DNA from 3 places in the Paraburkholderia sp. RL17-337-BIB-A genome. Region 2 is predicted to be linked to each of the others. Evidence: predicted binding sites of a transcription regulator. Region 2 holds the regulator's gene; each other region holds the start of a gene.

Region 1 (6,908 bases), 150 kb from region 2:
ACCGCCAAACGCAGGACGCGACGACCCCGGAGTATGCGGATCGCGTCAATCCGTATCCTGTTGCGACTCAATGGCGCCCTCGACCCCGAAGACCAGGAAAAACCGCCTTCATAATGGTTTAGGCCGCATAATTGAGCCAATTGCGCACCCTCCGCGCCTAAATACAGCTCCTTTTTGTAAATTTTCATGCCCAGCGACACGCCTCCGATCGTCCTCACCTTCGGCCTTTCCGATCCCACCGGTGGCTCCGGCCTGCAAGCCGACCTGTTGACCCTCGCCAGCATGGGCTGCCATGGCGTCTCCGTGCTTACGGGCTATACCGTGCGCGACTCGGCAAGCTGCGACGAAGTCACCGGGCTCGACCCTGAAGTAGTCGCAACCCAGGCTCGGATGCTGCTCGAAGATATGCCGATCGCCGCATTCAAGGTCGGCGCATGCACCCGCGCGGAAGTAGTGAGCGCGATTGCGGAGGTAGTCGCCGATTACGACGACATTCCGCTGATCCTCGCCCCCGATTTCACGCTCGACGACGAACACGTGCTCGCCGCCGACGAACTGCGTGAAGCGATCGCCGACCTGCTGGCGCCGCAAACCACCTTGCTGGTCGCCGATTCGGCCACGCTGCTCGCGCTCGCCCAGCCGGACGGCGACGCCGAAACGCCGAGCCTCGACGCGGCGATCTCGCATCTGCTGTCGCAAGGCTGCGAATACATTCTGTCGACGGAAACCGGCACGCACCGGCTCGTCAATACGCTGTTTAGCGAAGACGGCCAGCTGCGTCAGGATATGTGGGACCGCGGCAGCCATCGGATCATGGGCATCACGGATACGCTCGGCGCCGCAATTGCGGCGTTGCTGGCGAATGGTCAGGAGCCGGCGGAAGCCGTGCGCGAAGCGCAGGAGTATCTGTATCAGGCGGTGCGCAACGCGTTCCGGCCCGGAATGGGCGCCTATATGCCGGACCGCTTCTTCTGGGCCCGCAGCAGCGATGATGAAACGCCACCGGCAGCCGGCAAAGACGCGGCGCCGGGCGAAGCCCGGCATTGAGAATTGACGCGCGAGGCAATTGACGCGTGAGGCGTTTGCTGTGTGAGCGGCGGGCGCCTGGCTGGCGCTGATGCATGTGTGATCGCCAAGTGCCCGGCAGGCGCTGATGCATGAGCGATCGCCAGATGCCCGGCAGGCGCTGATGCGTGCGCGATCGCCAGGTGCCTGGCAGGCGGCTGATGCATGAGCGATCGCCAGATGCCCAGCAAACGCTGATGCATGCGTGATCGCCAGATGCCCAAGCAAGCGCTGATGCATGCGTGATCGCCAGGTGCCCGGCAAGCGCCTGCGCTTCAGTCGCGGCCAGCGGCGCCCATAAACGCCGCCCATAAAAAAACCCGCATTTCTGCGGGTTTTTTCTTTTGGGAAGCACGCCTCGCGGCGCACCTCCCCATGTGTTTCGAGCTGGACCTCTAATAAAAGAGGCCCAACCGAAATTACATGTCCATGCCCATGCCGCCCATGCCGCCGGGCATACCGCCGCCCATCGGAGCATCTTCCTTCGGCAGTTCGCAAACAGCTGCGTCGGTGGTCAACAGCAGGCCAGCGACCGAAGCTGCGTTTTGCAGCGCCGTGCGCGTCACCTTCGTCGGGTCCACGACACCAGCGTCAACCAGGTCGACGTACTCGCCCGTTGCTGCGTTGTAGCCGTAGTTGCCTTGGCCAGCAGCAACAGCTGCCACCACGACGCTGGCTTCTTCGCCACCGTTCGTGACGATCTGGCGCAGCGGCTCTTCCATCGCGCGCAGCACGATCTTGATACCTGCGTCCTGATCGGCGTTAGCGCCCTTCAGACCAGCGATTGCCGTACGTGCACGGATCAGTGCGACGCCGCCGCCAGCCACGATGCCTTCTTCCACAGCTGCGCGCGTTGCGTGCAGTGCGTCTTCGACACGTGCCTTCTTTTCCTTCATTTCGACTTCGGTCGCAGCACCGACCTTGATCACTGCAACACCGCCGGCCAGCTTGGCCACGCGCTCTTGCAGCTTTTCACGGTCGTAGTCCGACGTAGCTTCTTCGATTTGCGTGCGAACTTGCTTCACACGTGCTTCGATGGTTGCAGCTTCGCCAGCGCCGTCGATGATCGTCGTGTTTTCCTTGCCCACTTCGATACGCTTCGCTTGACCCAGTTCGGCCAGCGTTGCCTTTTCGAGCGTCAGGCCGGTTTCTTCAGCGATGACTTGACCGCCGGTCAGGATCGCGATGTCTTCCAGCATGGCCTTACGACGATCGCCGAAGCCCGGAGCCTTGACAGCAACGGTCTTCAGGATGCCGCGGATGTTGTTCACAACCAGCGTAGCCAGCGCTTCGCCTTCGACGTCTTCTGCGATGATCAGCAGCGGACGGCCAGCCTTAGCGACTTGTTCCAGTACCGGCAGCAGATCACGGATGTTCGAAACCTTCTTGTCGTGCAGCAGCACGAACGGGTTTTCGAGCACAGCAACTTGCTTGTCCGGGTTGTTGATGAAGTACGGCGACAGGTAGCCGCGGTCGAATTGCATACCTTCGACAACGTCCAGCTCGTCTTGCAGCGACTTGCCGTCTTCAACGGTGATGACGCCTTCCTTGCCGACCTTGTCCATCGCTTCAGCGATACGATCGCCGATCGACGAATCGCTGTTTGCCGAAATCGCGCCGACTTGAGCGATTTCCTTGTTGGTCGTGCACGGCTTGCTGATCTTGCGCAGTTCTTCGATCGCGGCCGTCACAGCCTTGTCGATACCGCGCTTCAGGTCCATCGGGTTCATGCCCGATGCAACGTACTTCATGCCTTCGCGGACGATCGACTGAGCCAGAACCGTTGCGGTCGTGGTGCCGTCACCTGCGTTGTCGCTGGTCTTGGAAGCAACTTCCTTGACCATTTGTGCGCCCATGTTCTGGAGTTTGTCTTTCAGTTCGATCTCTTTCGCGACCGAAACACCATCCTTCGTGACCGTCGGGCCGCCGAAGCTGCGTTCCAGGACAACGTTGCGACCCTTCGGGCCCAGCGTGACCTTCACAGCGTTCGCGAGGATGTTCACGCCTTCAACCATCTTGGCACGGGCGGAATCACCGAATACGACGTCTTTAGCTGCCATCTTCTAACTCCTTGAATTCTCTGGGATATGACCGGGAAAAGTAGCGACTTTGCGCTTACTTCTGCACCACGGCCATGATGTCTTCTTCGCGCATTACCAGCAGTTCGTTGCCGTCGACCTTGACGGTCTGGCCTGCGTACTTGCCGAACAGGACGCGGTCACCAACTTTCACGTCGAGCGCGATTTGTGCACCCTTGTCGTCACGCTTGCCCGGACCGACTGCCAGAATTTCGCCTTGATCCGGCTTTTCTGCTGCGGCTTCGGGGATCACGATGCCCGACGCAGTCTTGGTTTCTTGATCCAGACGTTTGACGATCACGCGATCATGCAAAGGACGAAGGTTCATACATACTCCTCTCTTGATTGAGACTGAAGAACGCTGAGAAAACCCGGCTGGCTGAGCCAGCCGGCGATGTTGTTAGCACTCTCGTGCAGCGAGTGCTAATTATATGGACGGGTGGTGACAAATTCAAGAAGGGATCCCGCTTTGGACGACAAGATCGGTCCAACTTTCCGTTTTCAGCCACGGCCGATCTCCTTTTTTGCCACTCGACCGCAGGCGACAGCTCCCCTCAGAACACGGCAAGCAATTGAATCTCATCGAAAAACCGGGAAGCGGGGCGCCGAAGCCCGGCGCGCGGCGTCCAGGGAATTCCCCTACGCTATCATCCCGTTTCACACTCTTTCATGTTGGGATGTCTTGATTCGACTGCAGGATGGCGTTTTCGCGCGCTATACGGCGCCTTCTGCAGACAATGGCTGGTGTTACGCTCAGGAAAGCAGCCTTCGCGGCATTGAGCCGCCGTTCAGCGGCAAAATCAGCAGCCACGAGAACATACCGCGAAGCGCGATTGCCGGCGAACGGCGAAACATCGCTGCGGGAGCGACTGCGATGCGAATCAGAACATATACGGCGTTGACGTTATGGGTTTTTAGCAGTGCTGCTTTCGCATGGCAGCCGCTCACCTATCCGATCCGAAGTCAAAGCGCTTATCAGCGCAGCATCGACACCGCGATGTGCTACGCCGCGGCCAATAAGCAGACCAAGGTCAACATGGCGCACGAATCGCAGCTTCCGCCGCGCAAACCCGCAGCGGTCAAGACTTCGTCGACAGGCACGCCTTCGCGGCCGCCCTTGCCCCCCAGCAGTTTTTCAGCGACCCCGCCGGGCGCAAGCATGCCCGCCGCCGCAGCCGCGCCTGCTGCCAGCGGGGCCGGCGTGAACACGACAACGGCTACCACCGCCGCGGCGACGAAAACAGCCAGTTCGACCACGGCAAAGACAACGACCGCGGCCGCCACGCCGGCATCGGCGGCGATCACGGAAAACGGCGCCTCGGAGACAGCCACAGCCAGCGCGGCACAGACGGCCGCGGCATCCGGCGTGAAGCTGCCGCCGCTGCCGGCGCCCGAACCGCCAATGACACAGTACTGGGCCGCGTATGGCGCGTGCATGCAAGCGCGGGGTTACGTCGTCACACAGTAATCCCGCTTGCAAGCTTCGTTGCCGTGCCTTGTTTTTCTTGATTGTGGCGTCGGCATTCGACGCCCGTTTGCGAAATGGCAATGCTTAGCGACGTTACTTCCGATCAGCATGATTATTCCCAATGCGAGCACTGCGGTGCGCCGCTAGCCGGCCGCTTTACGCCGTGCACCGAGTGCAATGCGCGTCCGGTCGGTTCGCTCGGCGTGCGCCACGCACCGCCCTCCCCGCTGAACGTGCCGCTCGCCGACCCCCAGCCGATGCTGCCCACGCGGCTGATGACACCGCGAATCTGGCGCCCGTCCTCGAGAGACCTGATCGATCCGTACGCCGTTGCTGAAGAGCCGCAAGTCGCCGTCTCCGTCTTGCAGCGATTGCGCCAGCCCGTGGCGCTCAGCGTGTCGGCGCTGGTCGTGGCATCCGCCGTGTACCTGGGCTTCCTGCACAACAATGACTCCGTCGACGGCACGCCGATCGCGGTGTCCGGCAAAGTTAAAACCCAGAACGTCAAGCCGCCGGTAGCCGTCGCTCAGCGGCCTTCGCCGGTAGCCGTCGCCCAGCGGCCCACGCCTGTCTTTGCCGCTCAAAAGCCCGTGCGATCCCCGCCCATCCCGCCACCGGCCGCGCCGCTGCCGGCTGCACGGCGCACGGTAACCGCATCGGCCGAGGCGAAGCACAACCCGGGCGGCCAGACCAACCCCGTGTCCAATAAACTGCGCGCAGATGCCTCGAAGCAGATCAGATCTGCCCGCGCCAATCTGCAGCAGAACAATCTGTCGGCGACGAAAGCGCGCCTGGCGGCGGCCATCGCGGCTCAACCGGATAGCGCCGACGCGCAGGCCATGCGCGCTACCGTGGCCGAGCGGGAACAGCAACGGGACGCTCTGCTGAGCGTGGCACGCGGTTGCAGCTATGTCGGACGATGGGCGTGCGTCTGGCACAAAGCCGGCGATGCGTTGCAGGTCGATTCGAGCAGCAAGGAGGCCCAGAGCCTCGTGTCGCTCGCGATGCGCGAGACCGAACTGGCGAGCGCGTGGCAGCCGGCGCCCACGGCCGAGACGACACCCGACGAACGCAGCCTCGCCATCAGCCATCATTGAACGAACTGACGTGCCACCGCACAAGCGGAAGGCACAGGCCGGGGTGAACTAAGGGGCCGGCACGGCCAGACGACTGCTGACCTGATGCGCGATCGCCCGATAGCGGGCCGCCGTATCCCTCAGCGTCAGGCCGACCAGCGAGCGTTGCGCCCGCTCCTGCCCCAACGCCGCGACAACGGCATCCGCATAGCACCGCACCTCGTCCGTATCGACCAGCTGCACGCCGGGAAATCCGCTCGCGAATGCAAACGACTGAATCTTGCTTGCCACGATCGGGATCCCGGAAGCCAGCGCTTCGAGAAACGCCACGCTATGCGCCTCGGAGCGCGAAGGCATGACGAACACGTTCGACTCCGACAGCACGCTCGCCACATCGGTGCGTGGACCGGCCACCACGACACGGTCCGCGAGTCCCAACTCCCGCACGAGGTCGATGACCGCGCGCTGGTAATCCGGATCCTCGACCACGCCGTACAGCATGAGGCGTGCGTCTGTCACCCGTTCGATCACCTCGCGGAACGCCCGCACGGTCAAAAGCTGGTTCTTCACCGCCGCATAGCGCCCGATCTGCACGACCTGGGGCGCCCGGCCGCTACGCCCGGCGCCGTCGGTGAACGCGAAGCGTCCGAGGTCGACGCCGTTGGGCACCACGGTCATCGAAGGATGCGGCCCGATCGCCTGCACGTAGTCGGTCAGGCCCTGCTGCGATACGCCGATCACCACCCGGGCGCGTCCCGACAGGATATGCTCGACGCGCCGGAACAGCGGCCGCTCGAAGTCGTTGGTCGCCGAATGCATGACGTAGACGACCGGCACGCGCAGCGGCAACGCGCGCGCATAAAACGAAGGAATCGTGGCGTGCGCGAAAATCACGTCCGGCTGAAACCGCCGCACCGCGCGAAACAGATTCCACAATTTTCCGGCGAGGTGGCGGCGCCGCTTCGGAAACCAGCACCGCACGCCGTGCTGCCGCAGATCGTCCTGCAAAGGCAGGAATTCGGCATGCGCGGGCAACAGCGAGGCCACACACACAGCCATGCCCTCGGCGCTTTGATCGATAGCGAGATCCTTCGCCAGGACTTCGGCGCCCGACAAACGGGGCGCCAGAATCAGATGTAGAACTCGCATCACGGCGTCCTTGCAGTCAGCGTCCTGAACAGCATCCACGCCGCGGCGCAGCCGAGGCCAAGGGTCATGGAC
Region 2 (6,908 bases):
TGTCGAGCATGTGAGCGACCGTCTGTCCGAGCTCGCCGACGCCGTGCTCGATGTCACGCTCGAAGCGGTCTGGAAGCAACTGGCCAAACGCCACCGCGAGGTGCCGAAGTTCGCGGTGATCGCATACGGCAAGCTGGGCGGCAAGGAACTGGGTTACGCGTCCGACCTCGACGTGATCTTTCTCTACGACGATCCGGACGATGCCGCCGCCGACGTCTACGCCACCTACACCCGCCGGCTCATCAGTTGGCTGACGACGGCGACCGGCGCCGGCACCTTGTTCGATGTCGACTTGCGGCTGCGGCCGAACGGCGAGTCGGGCCTGCTCGTCACCGATCTGGATGCGTTCCGTCGTTATCAACTGCGCGAGGGCGATGCCGCCAACACGGCGTGGGTGTGGGAGCATCAGGCATTGAGCCGGGCGCGTTACTGCGCGGGCGACGCCGAAATCGGCGCGAAATTCGAGCAGATCCGCGAACAGGTGCTGACCACGCCGCGCGAAGCCGCGCCGCTCGCCAGGGAAATCGTCGAGATGCGCGAGCGCGTCGAGGCGGGACATCCGAACCATACGGCGTTGTTCGACCTGAAGCACGATCGCGGCGGCATGGTCGATATCGAATTCACCGTGCAGTACTGGGTGCTGCTGCATGCGGCGAGCGATCCTGAACTGATCCGCAATACCGGCAACATCGCGTTGCTGCGCGAAGTGTCGCGCTTCGGCTTGATGAGCGAGGAGGAAGCGGAGACGGTCGGGGCGGCTTATCGGACCTACCGGAAGTTGCAGCACACGCTGCGGCTGGACGGGATGGAGAAGGCGCGGGTCGTTCCGGCGCAGGTGGTGACCGAGCGTGAGGCGGTGTTGGGGCTGTGGAAGCGGGTGTTTGGGTGACGGCTGATGGCGCGAGGTGTGAGCGGCGTCGCACAAGTTGCGCGGCCCGCAGAGCTTGCCTTGCGTTTCCCGAGGGCCGCGATGATTCCCGGCCTGAGTTTCTACGCCGCCAGCATTTCCTTCGCGTGCTTGCGGGTGGTCGCGGTGATCTCCAGTCCGCCGAGCATCCGCGCGACTTCTTCGACGCGGCTTGCGCGGTCCAGCGAAGTCACGCTGCTAACCGTGCCGCCCTTGCCGTTGCCCGCCTTCGCCACCTGGAAATGATGGTCGCCGCGCGCGGCGACTTGCGGCAAGTGGGTGACGCACAGCACCTGACGCGCCTGTCCCAGTTGATGCAGCAGCCGTCCGACCACTTCAGCGACGGCGCCGCCGATCCCCGTGTCCACTTCGTCGAAGATGAGGGTTGGTATGGGACTCGCGGCGCTCGCAATGACAGCCAAGGCGAGACTGATCCGCGCCAGCTCCCCGCCTGAGGCGACCTTCGCGAGCGGCCGCAACGGCACGCCGGCGTGACCGGCGACGCGGAATTCGACCTGTTCGAGCCCGTGCGCGCCACCTTCCGGCAACCGCACCAGCGCGACTTCGAAGCTGCCGCCTTTCATCGACAGTTCCTGCATGCCAGTGGTGACAGCAGAGCCCAGAGCCTTACCGGCCTTGGCGCGCGCCTTCGACAGTTTGTTTGCTTCGGTGAGGAAGGCTTCTTCGGCTTTGGCGACGGCCGCGTGCAGGCTGTCGAGATCGGCTGCGGCGTCGAGCGCGGCAAGCTGTGCGCGCCGAGCTTCGTGTTCTTCGGGCAGCGTCTCCGGCTGCAGGCGGAATTTGCGTGCGGCCGAATGCAACGCGTCGAGACGCTTTTCGACCTGGGCAAGCCTGTCCGGATCGAGGTCGAGCTTCTGCGCGTAGTGACTGAGCGAGTAGGCCGCTTCCTGCAACTGGATCTCGGCCGGTTCCAGTGCTGCCAGCACGTCGTTCAGCGCTGGGTCGATCTCAGCCAGGTCACGCACCTTCGATACGATCGAGGCGAGATGCGTGATCATCGCTTCGTCGGATTCGGACAACGCGCTGAGTGCCCCTTGAACGCCGTCGATCAGATTCGCCGAATGCGACAGGCGCCGGTGCTCGGCGTTGACCTCTTCCCATTCACCCGGTTGCGGCGAAAGTTTGTCCAGTTCGGTGAGCTGCCAGGCGAGCCGCTCGCGCTCCAGTTGCAGTTCCCGGTCGCGCGTTTGCGCATGCTCGACGGCCTGAACCTTTTGGCGCCACGCCCGCCAGGTCCGCGTGACAGTTGCAGCGGTTTCGGTCAGACCGGCATGGGTGTCGAACAGCTCGCGTTGTGCGTCCGGACGCATCAGCAACTGGTGTGCATGCTGGCCATGAATATCCACCAGCATTTCGCCGACTTCGCGCAACTGCGCAAGCGTCGCCGCTGTGCCGTTGATGAACGCCCGCGAGCGGCCGTTCACGTCCACCACGCGCCGCAGCATCACGGTGGCGCCGTGATGGCCGTCGTCGCCGGACGTGCCGAGCGCCTGCTCATCGAGCCATTGCTCGACTTGCGCATGCGCCTCGAACTCCGCGGTGATGTCGGCGCGGCTCTCGCCGGTGCGCACCACGCTCGCATCGGCGCGGGCGCCGAGGGCGAGGGCCAGCGCGTCGATCAGGATCGACTTGCCGGCGCCTGTTTCGCCCGAGAAAACGGTAAAGCCGCTGTCGAATTCGAGATCGAGCGCGGCGACGATGACGAAGTCGCGTATCGAGAGGTGGCGAAGCATGGAGGTCGTCTGATGAGCTTGAGGTTCAGGGTTCGACAGCGGTGGTGTTCGCGTTCCGGTGTTCTGGCGGCCCGGCGATCCGGCGATCCAGTGGTCCAGTGGTCCAGTGGTCCAGTGGTCCGGCGCTCAGGTGCACCGGTGTTCGGGCCGCTCAGGGCTTGGAATCTTCTTCGTGCGACGGATATTCGTTCCAGTGCAGCTTCTTGCGCAGCGTGGCGTAGTGGCTATAACCGACCGGGTGCAGCATTGGCACCGTATGACGCGAGCGGCGCACTTCGATCGTGTCGCCCAATTCCAGCGACGTGAACGACTGCATGTCGAAATTGACGTTCACTTCGCGCCCCGAGACGATCTGGATGCTCACCTTCGAGTCGTCCGGCAGCACGATTGGCCGGTTCGACAGCGCGTGCGGCGCGATCGGCACCAGTACGATGCCTTGCAATTGCGGATGCAGGATCGGCCCCTGCGAGGACAGCGCGTAGGCGGTCGAACCCGTAGGCGTGGCGACGATCAGGCCGTCTGAGCGCTGGTTATACATGAAGCGGCCGTCCACCGAGACATGCAGTTCCGCCATCCCCGAGAAACCGCTGCGGTTGACCACCACGTCATTGAATGCCAGCGCGTGATAGATCGGGTTGCCGCCGCGCATGATGCGCGCCTCGAGCAGCACACGCTCTTCGCGCTCGAAGTTGCCGGAGAGCATTTGCGGCACGATCTCGCGCATGTCGGAGATCGGAATGTCTGTAATAAAGCCGAGCCGCCCGTGGTTGATGCCGATGAGTGGCGTGCGGTAGGGCGCTAGCTGGCGGCCAATGCCTAGCATCGTGCCGTCGCCGCCTAGCACCACGGCCACGTCGGCGCGCGCGCCGATCTCGGCGGGACGTAGCGCCGGGTAGTCGGTCACGCCGATTTCGGCGGCGGTTTCTGCTTCGAACACGACGTCGAAGCCACGCTTTGCGATGCACGAGGCGAGCGCGGTCAGCGGCTCGCCGATGCCCGGCGTATTGTTGCGCCCAACGAGCGCGACGGTCTTGAACTGGCTGGTCACTTGCATGCCGGCATTACACCATAGGTAGGGCCTGAAAAGAACCGCAGACAGACCCGGTAGCGGGCCGGCGCACGCGGGCTGCCAGTGCATTGCACGATTATCGTTAGAATGGTGAAGCCTTGATGACATACGCGCCGGTTATAGTCCGGCGGCGTGCCGCCAGCGGACTCGCCGAATCGGCGGCCGGCGAGGCGTTGGGCCCGAAGCACAGAATAACAGGCGCCGCCCCGCCAACCGGCGGCGCGATAGTCAGGGGTTGGCGCCGTTAGCGCTCGCTGTAGTCGCGTCATTGAGCTAAAATTTTCCGTCATGCTAGATCCCCGCGCACAAACCCTCCTCAAAACGCTGATCGAGCGCTACATCGCCGAAGGTCAGCCGGTCGGCTCACGCACGTTGTCACGCTATTCCGGCCTCGAACTGAGTCCGGCAACGATCCGCAACGTGATGTCCGATCTCGAGGACCTGGGGCTCGTGATCAGTCCGCATACTTCAGCGGGCCGGATCCCGACGCCGCGCGGCTACCGCTTGTTCGTCGATACCATGCTGACGGTGGAATCCGCCGCGGACGAAGAAGCGGTGATGCGCACCGTCAAGACTACGCTGCAGGCGGGCGAACCACAGAAAATCGTCGCCGCGGCGGCCAGCGTGCTGTCCAATCTGTCGCAGTTCGCCGGTGTGGTGCTCACGCCGCGCCGCAGCCACGTGTTCAAGCAGATCGAATTCATGCGCCTGTCGGACAAGCGCATTCTGCTGATCATCGTGACGCCCGAGGGCGACGTGCAGAACCGTATCATGGCCACCCAGCGCGACTTCTCGCCGTCGCAACTGGTGGAAGCCTCCAATTACATCAACGCGCATTTCGCCGGCCTCTCGTTCGACGACGTGCGCCGCCGCCTGCGCGAAGAAATCGACGAATTGCGCGGCGACATGACCACGCTGATGCATGCCGCGGTCACGGCCAGCACAGATGAATCTGACACTGGCGAGACCGTGCTGATTTCCGGCGAGCGTAACCTGCTCGAAGTTGCCGACCTTTCGTCGGACATGGCGCGCTTGCGCAAGCTGTTCGATGTGTTCGACCAAAAGACCAGTCTCCTTCAATTGCTCGACGTGTCGAGTCACGCCGCGGGTGTGCAGATTTTTATCGGCGGCGAGTCGAATCTCGTCCCGATCGAGGAGATGAGCGTGGTGACCGCGCCGTATGAGGTAAACGGCAAGATCGTCGGCACGCTCGGCGTGATCGGGCCGACCCGCATGGCCTATAACCGCGTGATTCCGATCGTGGATATCACCGCGCGGCTGCTTTCCCTGACCCTCAGCCAGCAGTAACACCCGCGGTCACGGCGGGCTGCGGCCGCTGATGTTGCAAATGATGCGCGAGGGCGCGCGGCTTGCCAATTGGCCGAATGGCCAGGGGTCCCTGGCGAACCCGCAATGGAGCGCGCCGCTATAATGAATCCCACCTTGAATCAACTTTCCGCCTAAAGCGGTTATGCCTGCTGCCTATGCGCTTTGACCTCGAGCGGCCCTCGCAGAACGCCACGTCACACCGTGTCGCGGTGCTGCTGATCAATCTCGGCACGCCCGACGCGCCGACGCCGCGCGCGGTCCGTCGCTATCTCGCGCAGTTTCTGTCCGATCCTCGCGTGGTCGAAATTCCAGCGCTGCTCTGGCAGGTGATCCTGCGGCTGATGATTTTGCCGTTCCGGGGCCGCGCGTCAGCGAAGAAGTACGCAGCCGTGTGGATGCCGGAAGGCTCGCCGCTGCGCGTCTTCACAGAAAAGCAGGTAGAAGGCTTGCGCCATCTGCTGCAGCTGAACGACTACACCGTGCTGGTCGACTACGCGATGCGTTATGGCACACCCGGCATTCCGGCCATGCTGAACCAGCTCAAGCTGGCGGGCGTCGAGCGCGTGCTGCTGATGCCCATGTATCCGCAATATTCCTCTTCGACCACGGCAACGGCCTTCGACGATGCCTTTTCGGCCCTCAAGCGCATGCGCAATCAGCCGGAAATCCGCACCGTGCGCCAGTACGCTGATCATCCGGCGTATATCGCCGCGCTCGCTGCCCAAGTGCATCAGTACTGGCATCAACACGGCAAGCCGGATTTTGCAGCGGGCGACAAACTGGTGCTCAGTTTTCACGGTGTGCCCAAGCGCACCTTGGATCTGGGCGATCCGTACCACGAGCAATGCCAGCAGACCGGCGCGTTGTTGACGCAGGCGCTGGGATTGACCCAGGTGGAATGCCGTATCACGTTTCAGTCGCGCTTCGGCAAGGCCGAATGGTTGCAGCCGTACACCGCCCCCACGCTGAAGGAACTTGGCTCGGCGGGCGTGCGGCGTGCCGACGTGTTCTGCCCGGGTTTTACCGCCGATTGCCTTGAAACGATTGAAGAAATCGGCATGGAAGTGCGTGACGAGTTCCTGCATGCGGGCGGCAAGGAGTTTCACCGGATTCCCTGCGTGAACGCCTCACAGCCGTGGATCGCCGCGCTAGGAGAAATCGTCGCGCAGAATCTGCAGGGCTGGCCCGTGCAAGCGGTGTCGGTGCCGCACACGAGCGGGGCTTAAGCAGGCTTATGAATTACAGGATTGCAACGGAACCGGGCGCGAAGCTGCGCATCGACAAATGGCTTTGGGCGGCGCGCTTCTTCAAGACCCGCTCGCTCGCGGCGGATGCGGTCGAGAAAGGCCATGTGCGCATTAACGGCGCCAGCGTCAAGCCGGCGAAAGATGCGCGCGTCGGCGACCTGGTCGAGATCGAGATCGAGCGGATGGTGTGGCAGGTGGAAGTGCTGGGCGTGTGCGACGTGCGTGGCCCAGCCAGCGTCGCGCAGACGCTTTACGCGGAAACCGAAGAGAGCAGGGTGAAGCGGCAAGTCGAGCAGGAACGGCGCAAGACGTACCGCGAACCGGCTGCCGCTTTGCACGGCAGGCCGACCAAGCGCGACCGGCGCACTATCGACAAACTTTCAGGTGGGGATTGAACAACTGTTCCATCGTCGCGTGCACACCGCCGTACTCGGTGGTGTGATCGTTGACGGCCCCGGACATGCAGATGGTCGTGGTGCCCGCGATCAGTACCAATGCGACCACCGATATTGCAAAGGTCAGTTTCACGGTACTCCCCTCGGGAAGGATTCAGGACGGAAACAGGCTAATCAGGTGGAATTGAAAAGTGTCGGTAAGGCTTA
Region 3 (6,908 bases), 230 kb from region 2:
GGCCGTGTTGGTCGGCAGCGGCTGATTCAGCGGCTGTTCGTGGTGATAGCGCCCGGTGTGCAGCGACGAAGGCCCGAGTCGCGCGTACTTGAACATCAGCATGATTTCGATGATGAACAGCACCGTGTAGAACACGACGAAGCCGGCAATGCTCAGGTACAGATCGCTTGGCTTAAGGCTCGAGGCTGACAATGCGGTCGGCAGAATGCCGGCGATGGTCCACGGTTGACGGCCCACTTCAGCAACGATCCAACCGAATTCAGCCGCGAGCCACGGCAACGGAATCGCCCACACGGCCCAACGCAGGAACCAGCGGCGCTTCTCCAGCAGCAGGGAGCGCTGCGCACAGAACCAGAACGCCAGCACGAAGGTTGCAAGGAACAGGATGCCGAGGCCGACCATCAGGCGGAACGAGAAGAATACGGGTGCCACTGGCGGAATCGTCTTCTTGGCGGCCTGCACGATCTGATCCGGCGTCGCATCCGTGACGTTCGGGGTGAACTGCTTGAGCATCAGGCCGTAGCCGAGGTCCGCCTTGTGGGCGTCGAAGGCGGCTTTGGCTTCGTCCGTGGCGTCGCCTAGCTTCAACTGTTGCAGCGCGGCGTAGGCGAGCATGCCGTTCTTGATGCGCACTTCGTTCTGTGCCATCAGGTCTTTCAAGCCGATCACCGGTTCGTCGATCGAACGCGTGGCAATGAGACCGAGCGCATACGGGATGCGGATCGCATAGTCGGTGCGTTCTTCCTTCTGGTTCGGAATGCCGATGATCGTGAACGGTGCGGGTGCGGGCGCGGTTTCCCATTCGGATTCGATTGCGGCCAGCTTGACCTGCTGAACTTCGCCGGTGCGGTAGCCGGATTCGTCGCCGAGCACAATCACACACAACGTTGATGCGAGACCGAAGCCTGCGGCGATCGCGAACGAGCGCAGGGCGAATTCGGTGTCGCGACGCTTCAGCAGATACCACGACGACACGCCCAGCACGAACATCGAGGCGGTCACATAACCGGCCGATACGGTGTGCACAAACTTCACCTGCGCGACCGGATTGAACAGCACCGAGAAGATGCTGTCGAGTTCCATGCGCATGGTCTGATAGTTGAAAGTGGCGCCAACCGGATTGTTCATCCAGCCGTTGGCCACCAGAATCCACAGCGCCGACAGGTTCGAGCCGAGTGCGACGAGGAACGTGACGATCACGTGCTGCACTCTCGAGAGCCGGTTCCATCCGAAGAAGAACAGGCCGACGAACGTCGACTCGAGGAAGAACGCCATCAGACCTTCCACGGCCAGTGGCACGCCGAAAATGTCGCCGACATAGTGCGAGTAGTACGACCAGTTGGTGCCGAACTGGAATTCCAGCGTGAGACCGGTGGTGACGCCCATCGCAAAGTTGATGCCGAACAGCTTGCCCCAGAACTGGGTCATGTCCTTGTAGATCTGTTTGCCGGTCATCACATAGACGGACTCCATGATGACCAGCAGCCAGGACAAACCGAGCGTGAGCGGCACGAACAGAAAGTGATAAAGCGCCGTGATGGCGAACTGGAGGCGCGACAGTTCTACGACTTCGCTAACGGGCATGTTGATCACCTTGGGACGGATGCGAGGCAGGCGTGGACAGCAACGCCTGCGCGACTTGCTCAGGCGGCAGCGACATATGCTCCGCCTGCGGATGATTGAAGAAGGTGTACTTGAGCGCCATCAGCAGTGCGAATTTGATGGCAAGGACGATGGCGATATCCCGCGCCAGCGTCGGACCGCGCACCCAGACGGCGAGCCGTTTGCGCAGGCTCGGGCGAGGGTTGCTATGGCGATTCAGGGCGATGGTCATGATCGGTCGAAGGCGACTTCACACCGGCGAATCCGGCGGGATCCAGGCCGCCTGAGCGGTCTGGCGAGTGCATCCCGATTCTAGGAGCAGTGACCTTGCGGGCGTGAGCTCGGCGCTGCGGCATTGGGTCGCGAGCCTCGCCCCGTTTGGACAGTATTGCTACGGGGTTTGTGATACGTCAAGAAACGCGTGTTTGGCGAGAATGTTCTTGAGCGGCTGCCGCGTGGGTCTGCGATTGGGCGCATGTGTCGTTCAGTGGACACAAAAAAGCCCTGCCCTCTTGCGAGGGCAGGGCTCTGCGACTAAGCAGCGCGCGCCGGGCGAACGCCGGCGCGACCAAAGCTTTTAAGTGTTACGCATACTCGGTCAATGCGCCGCGCATTTTCTTCATTGCGCTCGCTTCGATCTGGCGAATACGTTCGGCCGACACGCCGAACTCGTCGGCCAGTTCGTGCAGCGTGGAACCGCCCGAACCGTCGTCTTCCACCTTCAGCCAGCGTGCCTCGATGATGCGGCGGCTGCGGGCGTCCAGTGCATCCAGCGCACTCGCGATACCGTCGCTCTGCAGCTTGTCGCGCTGACGCGAAGCCAGCACGGCAGTCGGCTCGCTATGCGAGTCGGCAAGGTAGGCGATTGGTGCGTACGACTCTTCGCCGTCTTCGACCTGACCTTCCAGCGCAATATCGCCGCCGGACAAGCGCGTTTCCATCTCGGAAACTTCCTCGCGCTTCACATTCAGCTCTTTGGCGAGACCTTCGATCTCGTCCGGCGTGAACGCGCCCAAGCCTTGCTTGTGACTGCGCAGGTTGAAAAACAGCTTGCGCTGCGCTTTGGTAGTGGCAACCTTCACCATCCGCCAGTTACGCAGAATGTATTCGTGGATCTCAGCCTTGATCCAGTGCATGGCGTACGACACGAGGCGCACGTTCTGCTCCGGGTCGAAGCGCTTCACGGCCTTCATCAGGCCGATATTGCCTTCCTGGATCAGGTCGGCATGCGGCAGTCCATAACCCAGATAATTGCGCGCGATCGATACGACCAGCCGCAGGTGCGACAGGACGAGACGGCGCGCGGACTCGAGGTTGTCCTGCTCGCGAAATTCGGTGGCGAACTGGCGTTCTTCCGCCGGCGTCAGCATCGGAATCCGATTTACGGCCTGGATGTAGGCGTCGATATTGCCCAGTTGACCGGGCAGCAGCGAGGAATGCGAGAGCGCCAGTGCACCTGCCGAAGCGGCCTTAGCCGACGACGGGCTCAGAGTACTCGGAAGGGTCATTGCATGGCTCACGTAGGAAACTCCTTTGGAATCAGACAAAAGCGTATTCAGGTAAACGACTCCAGCGTTGGATGTTAGCACTCTGATTTGCCGAGTGCTAATACTTAGAGGCCGTAGGGGCATCCAAGTTCCGTAAATTCCTATTGAAAATTAGGTTCTGATAGCCAGCCGATGCCGGTTGTATCTAACGCGCGCGCATCGTAGAAGTTACCTAACAATTTGCTTTCAATCATATAAGTGACCGATTTTTTCAAAAATCGGCGTGACTAATTGCGGAAATTAAGATTTCTTCAGATGATCCACGAATTTCCGAATGTCATTAGAATAGGCGCAACAGTGAGAAGGTAATCAACGTTCGGCTAGCTCGGGTGTTCGATGAACAACAAAAAAAACGCTTTGCGTGGTCTGGCTCTAAAAGGGACCTGCGCGGCTGTGCTGGTTAGCGCTTCCGGGTTGGCCGCGGCCGACCAGTTCGGCGTCCAGTTTGGGGTCGGTACCGGTGACCATCACTTTAAAAAATACGATCTCGGCTTCGTCTGGGATCCGAATCTGACGTGGGGGCAGATCGGCGACTGGCACTTTGCGCTGATCGGCGAGGCGCATGCGGCCTGGTGGCACACCGACGAGGCGAACGTCCACCAAAACATCGGGGAATTCGGCGTGACGCCGATTATCCGCTTCATCAAGGGTACGGGCGCGGTCCGTCCATTTATCGAAGCGGGGGCGGGTGTGCGCCTGTTGACGAGTCCCACGGTCTCGACCGACTACACCTACTCCACGGCGTTCCAGTTCACGCCCATGGCGGGTGTGGGCGTGCAACTCGGCAGCCACCTGCAGTATCAGGCGGGCTATCGCTTCCAGCATATTTCCAACGGCGGTATCAAAGAGCCCAATCCTGGTATAAATTTCCACCAGCTATATTTGCAATATAACTTCTGACGACCGTGGTCACGTTCGGCTCGTCGGTGCGAGGGGCTGAGCAATGGCGGCAAAGATAATCGAAGCGATTCGCGGGCTCGAGCGAGAGCGCTTCCGTGCGATGGTCGACGGCGACGGGCAGTCGCTCGATACGCTGCTCGCGGACAACGTGAGCTATGTCCACACGAACGGCAAGCGTGAAACGAAGCGGCAGTTCATCGACGGTATTACTGCTGGGCGCCGTCGCTATCGGCAGATCGAGGTGCAGTCGCAGGAGGTGCTGCCGGTGGGGCGTGAGACTTGCGTCGTCACCGGGCGCGCGCTGATCGAAATGGAGGCGAACAATGGGGCGCTGCTGTTTCCGATCGCGTACACGGCGATTCATACGCAGGAAGACGGGCAATGGCGTCTGATCGCCTGGCAGGCGACGCGTTGCGCGATCGAGTGAGCCTTTTGAGCTCACTCCGGTTCGCCAGTTGCGCTGGGTAAGCGCCTTATCAGTCCCTTGTGAGCGCTTGGACGGCGCAAGCAGGCGATTGCAGGGCTAATGCTGAAGTTGCCGTCGGCCAGGTTTGGGCCGGGTTTGGCCTGGCGGGCGTCGATGCAGTCGCGCTGGCACGACGAGCGCGGCTCAAACTGCGCGGGGTTGCACCGGCGCCGCCACTTCAAGTCCTCCGCGCAGCTGTGCTGCCAAACTTCTCAAGCAGCCACGCGCAGCTGATCCTCTCCACGCAGCCACGCGCGGCAGAACTTCGCGCTGCAGAACTTCTCAAGCAGCTACGCGCTGCAGATCCTCATCGCTCCACGCGGGTTGCTTTGCCGCCTCGCCCGCATACGGATGCCGCGGATGCACCGGAATCTGGTTGCAGCGCTCGACGACGCGCCGCGCCGCATCGATATTGGAGAAATCGAGGCCCGGATCGACCCCCTGCGTGTGAAGATTCATCGCAACCGTGACGAGGTCCGCATTGCCGGTGCGCTCGCCGTTGCCGAACAGACATCCTTCGACGCGATCCGCGCCCGCCAGCAGCGCCAGTTCCGCTGCGGCCACCGCCGTGCCGCGATCATTATGCGGATGCACCGACAGCACGATGCTGTCGCGATAGCTGAGATTGCGGTCCATCCATTCGATCTGGTCGGCGAACACGTTGGGTGTGGCGGCCTCGACGCTCGCGGGCAAGTTGACGATCATCTTGTGATCGCGCGTGGGCCGCCACGTCTGCGCCACCGCGTCGCATACTTCGCGCGCATACGGAAGCTCGGTCGTGTTGAAGGTTTCGGGCGAGTACTGGAACGTCCAGTGGGTATCGGGCCGTGCCTGAGCGTGCTCCTTGATGATGCGTGTGCCTTCCACGGCCAGCGCCTTGATTTCGTCCTTCGACTGGTTGAAGACGATCTTGCGAAACGACGGGCAGATCGCGTTGTACAAGTGCACGATGGCGCGCGGCGCGCCCTCCAGCGATTCGAACGTCCGCGCAATCAATTCCGCGCGTGAGGGCACGAACACTGCGATCGTCACGTCGTCGGGAATGCGCTTTTCTTCGATCAGTTTGCGGACGAAATCGAAATCGGTTTGCGAGGCCGACGGGAAGCCCACTTCGATTTCCTTGAAGCCGATCGCGACCAGCACCTCGAAGAATTCGAGCTTTTGCACGGCATTCATCGATTCGATGAGTGCCTGATTCCCATCACGCAGATCGGTACTCATCCAGATCGGCGCCTGGCTGATCGTGCGGCTCGGCCATTTGCGGCCGGTCAGACGCACAGCGGGAAAAGGGCGGTATTTTTCAGCGGGATTGCGCAACATGATGAGCCTCGTTCGTTGTGTCGTATGCGAAAGGATGTGGCCTCGAGCGGCTGGCGGGCTGCCACGGATGCACGGCGCGCCAGCCGGTGGCTAGCGGCAACAACGAACGGGCGCGAACGAACAACGTCGTGGTGACGGCGAGAACGAACGTGGATGAAGCCCGTGCAACGTGCATATGATCCCTCGCGCTTCGTCCGAACGGTAAACGGACGAATGCAAACGACTACAGGTTGTGAAGAACTACGGTTGGGGGTGAAACGGGAACTGCGGAACTGCTTTGAGGACCACGCGTTGGGCAACTAATCAGGCTGCCACGCGCAGCGCCACGTCTGACTTACGCCAGGCGTAGCGATAGTGGCCGCGCAAGGCGGCCGGAGGTAATTCGGAGAATGTTCGGAAGGGAACGCATGGGTCGAATGTATGACGGCTGACTGTGGCGTGTCAACCCGCAACCGTCATATTCGGCGCGGGCGTGCATGGCCGCGGGCGCGGTCTTGCACTTACGCCGGGCCGGCCATACGGGCGTCATAGGGGCGTTTTGGCGATGTCGACGATCAACTGTACTTGTCGCTCGATCGCGCTCGGCACGGGCGCTTCGCCGCGTAGCACAGCGCTGATCCACGCGGCCGTGGTGGGGGCGTCGCGTGCTTCGGGCAAGTCGACCTCGGGCGCGTCGGACGACGAGCGCTCGTGCGGCACGCGCGTTTCGCAGATGCCGTCGTGCAGCCAGTCGACTTGCACCTGGCGCCGCGTGTCGGCTACCGCTTCGCCTTCGGTGCCGCGCGCGAGCAGGGCGCCACCTGCTGCGGCGTCCGGGTGCGTGTTGAACAGTTGTGTGAGGCTGTCACGATACGGCGGATGTGTGTAATTCACGAGCCGCAGCCCCGCAGGCGCGAACGGTTGCAGGATTTTCACGAGCGTATGCGTTGAATTGCGCACGCCCATTCGCCGGCGCAGCGAAAGGAGGCGCGCGAGCTTCGGTGCGAGGACCTCGATCGGCGCGAACGCAAGACGCCGCTCGGCGAGACCGTCTTCGATATCGGCGTGCGATTGCGCGTGCGGGATCTGCAAAT

The links. The regulator HrcA, encoded in region 2, represses chaperone genes, less so after heat shock. The targets are predictions, from matches to a motif close to TTAGCACTCNNNNNNNNNGAGTGCTAA.
Region 1: a site for HrcA is predicted at 3,544-3,570, ahead of groES (co-chaperone GroES). Genes of this name have one in related genera too.
Region 3: a site for HrcA is predicted at 3,185-3,211, ahead of rpoH (RNA polymerase sigma factor RpoH). Genes of this name have one in related genera too.

The regions. Positions count from the first base shown of each region.
Region 1 is NZ_JARESY010000001.1:3,712,972-3,719,879, forward strand. Features, by position in the region: gene P0D84_RS16650 (hydroxymethylpyrimidine/phosphomethylpyrimidine kinase) at 187-1,047, shown strand; gene groL (chaperonin GroEL) at 1,485-3,125, opposite strand; gene groES (co-chaperone GroES) at 3,181-3,471, opposite strand; gene P0D84_RS16665 (hypothetical protein) at 4,018-4,611, shown strand; gene P0D84_RS16670 (hypothetical protein) at 4,692-5,708, shown strand; gene P0D84_RS16675 (glycosyltransferase) at 5,757-6,836, opposite strand; gene P0D84_RS16680 (oligosaccharide flippase family protein) at 6,836-6,908, opposite strand, start outside.
Region 2 is NZ_JARESY010000001.1:3,867,867-3,874,774, reverse strand. Features, by position in the region: gene glnE (bifunctional [glutamate--ammonia ligase]-adenylyl-L-tyrosine phosphorylase/[glutamate--ammonia-ligase] adenylyltransferase) at 1-889, shown strand, start outside; gene recN (DNA repair protein RecN) at 991-2,661, opposite strand; gene P0D84_RS17365 (NAD kinase) at 2,813-3,715, opposite strand; gene hrcA (heat-inducible transcriptional repressor HrcA) at 4,019-5,038, shown strand; gene hemH (ferrochelatase) at 5,215-6,285, shown strand; gene P0D84_RS17350 (RNA-binding S4 domain-containing protein) at 6,294-6,701, shown strand; gene P0D84_RS17345 (hypothetical protein) at 6,673-6,834, opposite strand.
Region 3 is NZ_JARESY010000001.1:4,100,526-4,107,433, reverse strand. Features, by position in the region: gene P0D84_RS18320 (cytochrome ubiquinol oxidase subunit I) at 1-1,584, opposite strand, end outside; gene cydP (cytochrome oxidase putative small subunit CydP) at 1,574-1,834, opposite strand; gene rpoH (RNA polymerase sigma factor RpoH) at 2,187-3,122, opposite strand; gene P0D84_RS18305 (acyloxyacyl hydrolase) at 3,486-4,049, shown strand; gene P0D84_RS18300 (nuclear transport factor 2 family protein) at 4,093-4,476, shown strand; partial or broken gene P0D84_RS18295 (2-isopropylmalate synthase) at 4,852-5,835, opposite strand; gene ybiB (DNA-binding protein YbiB) at 6,361-6,908, opposite strand, start outside.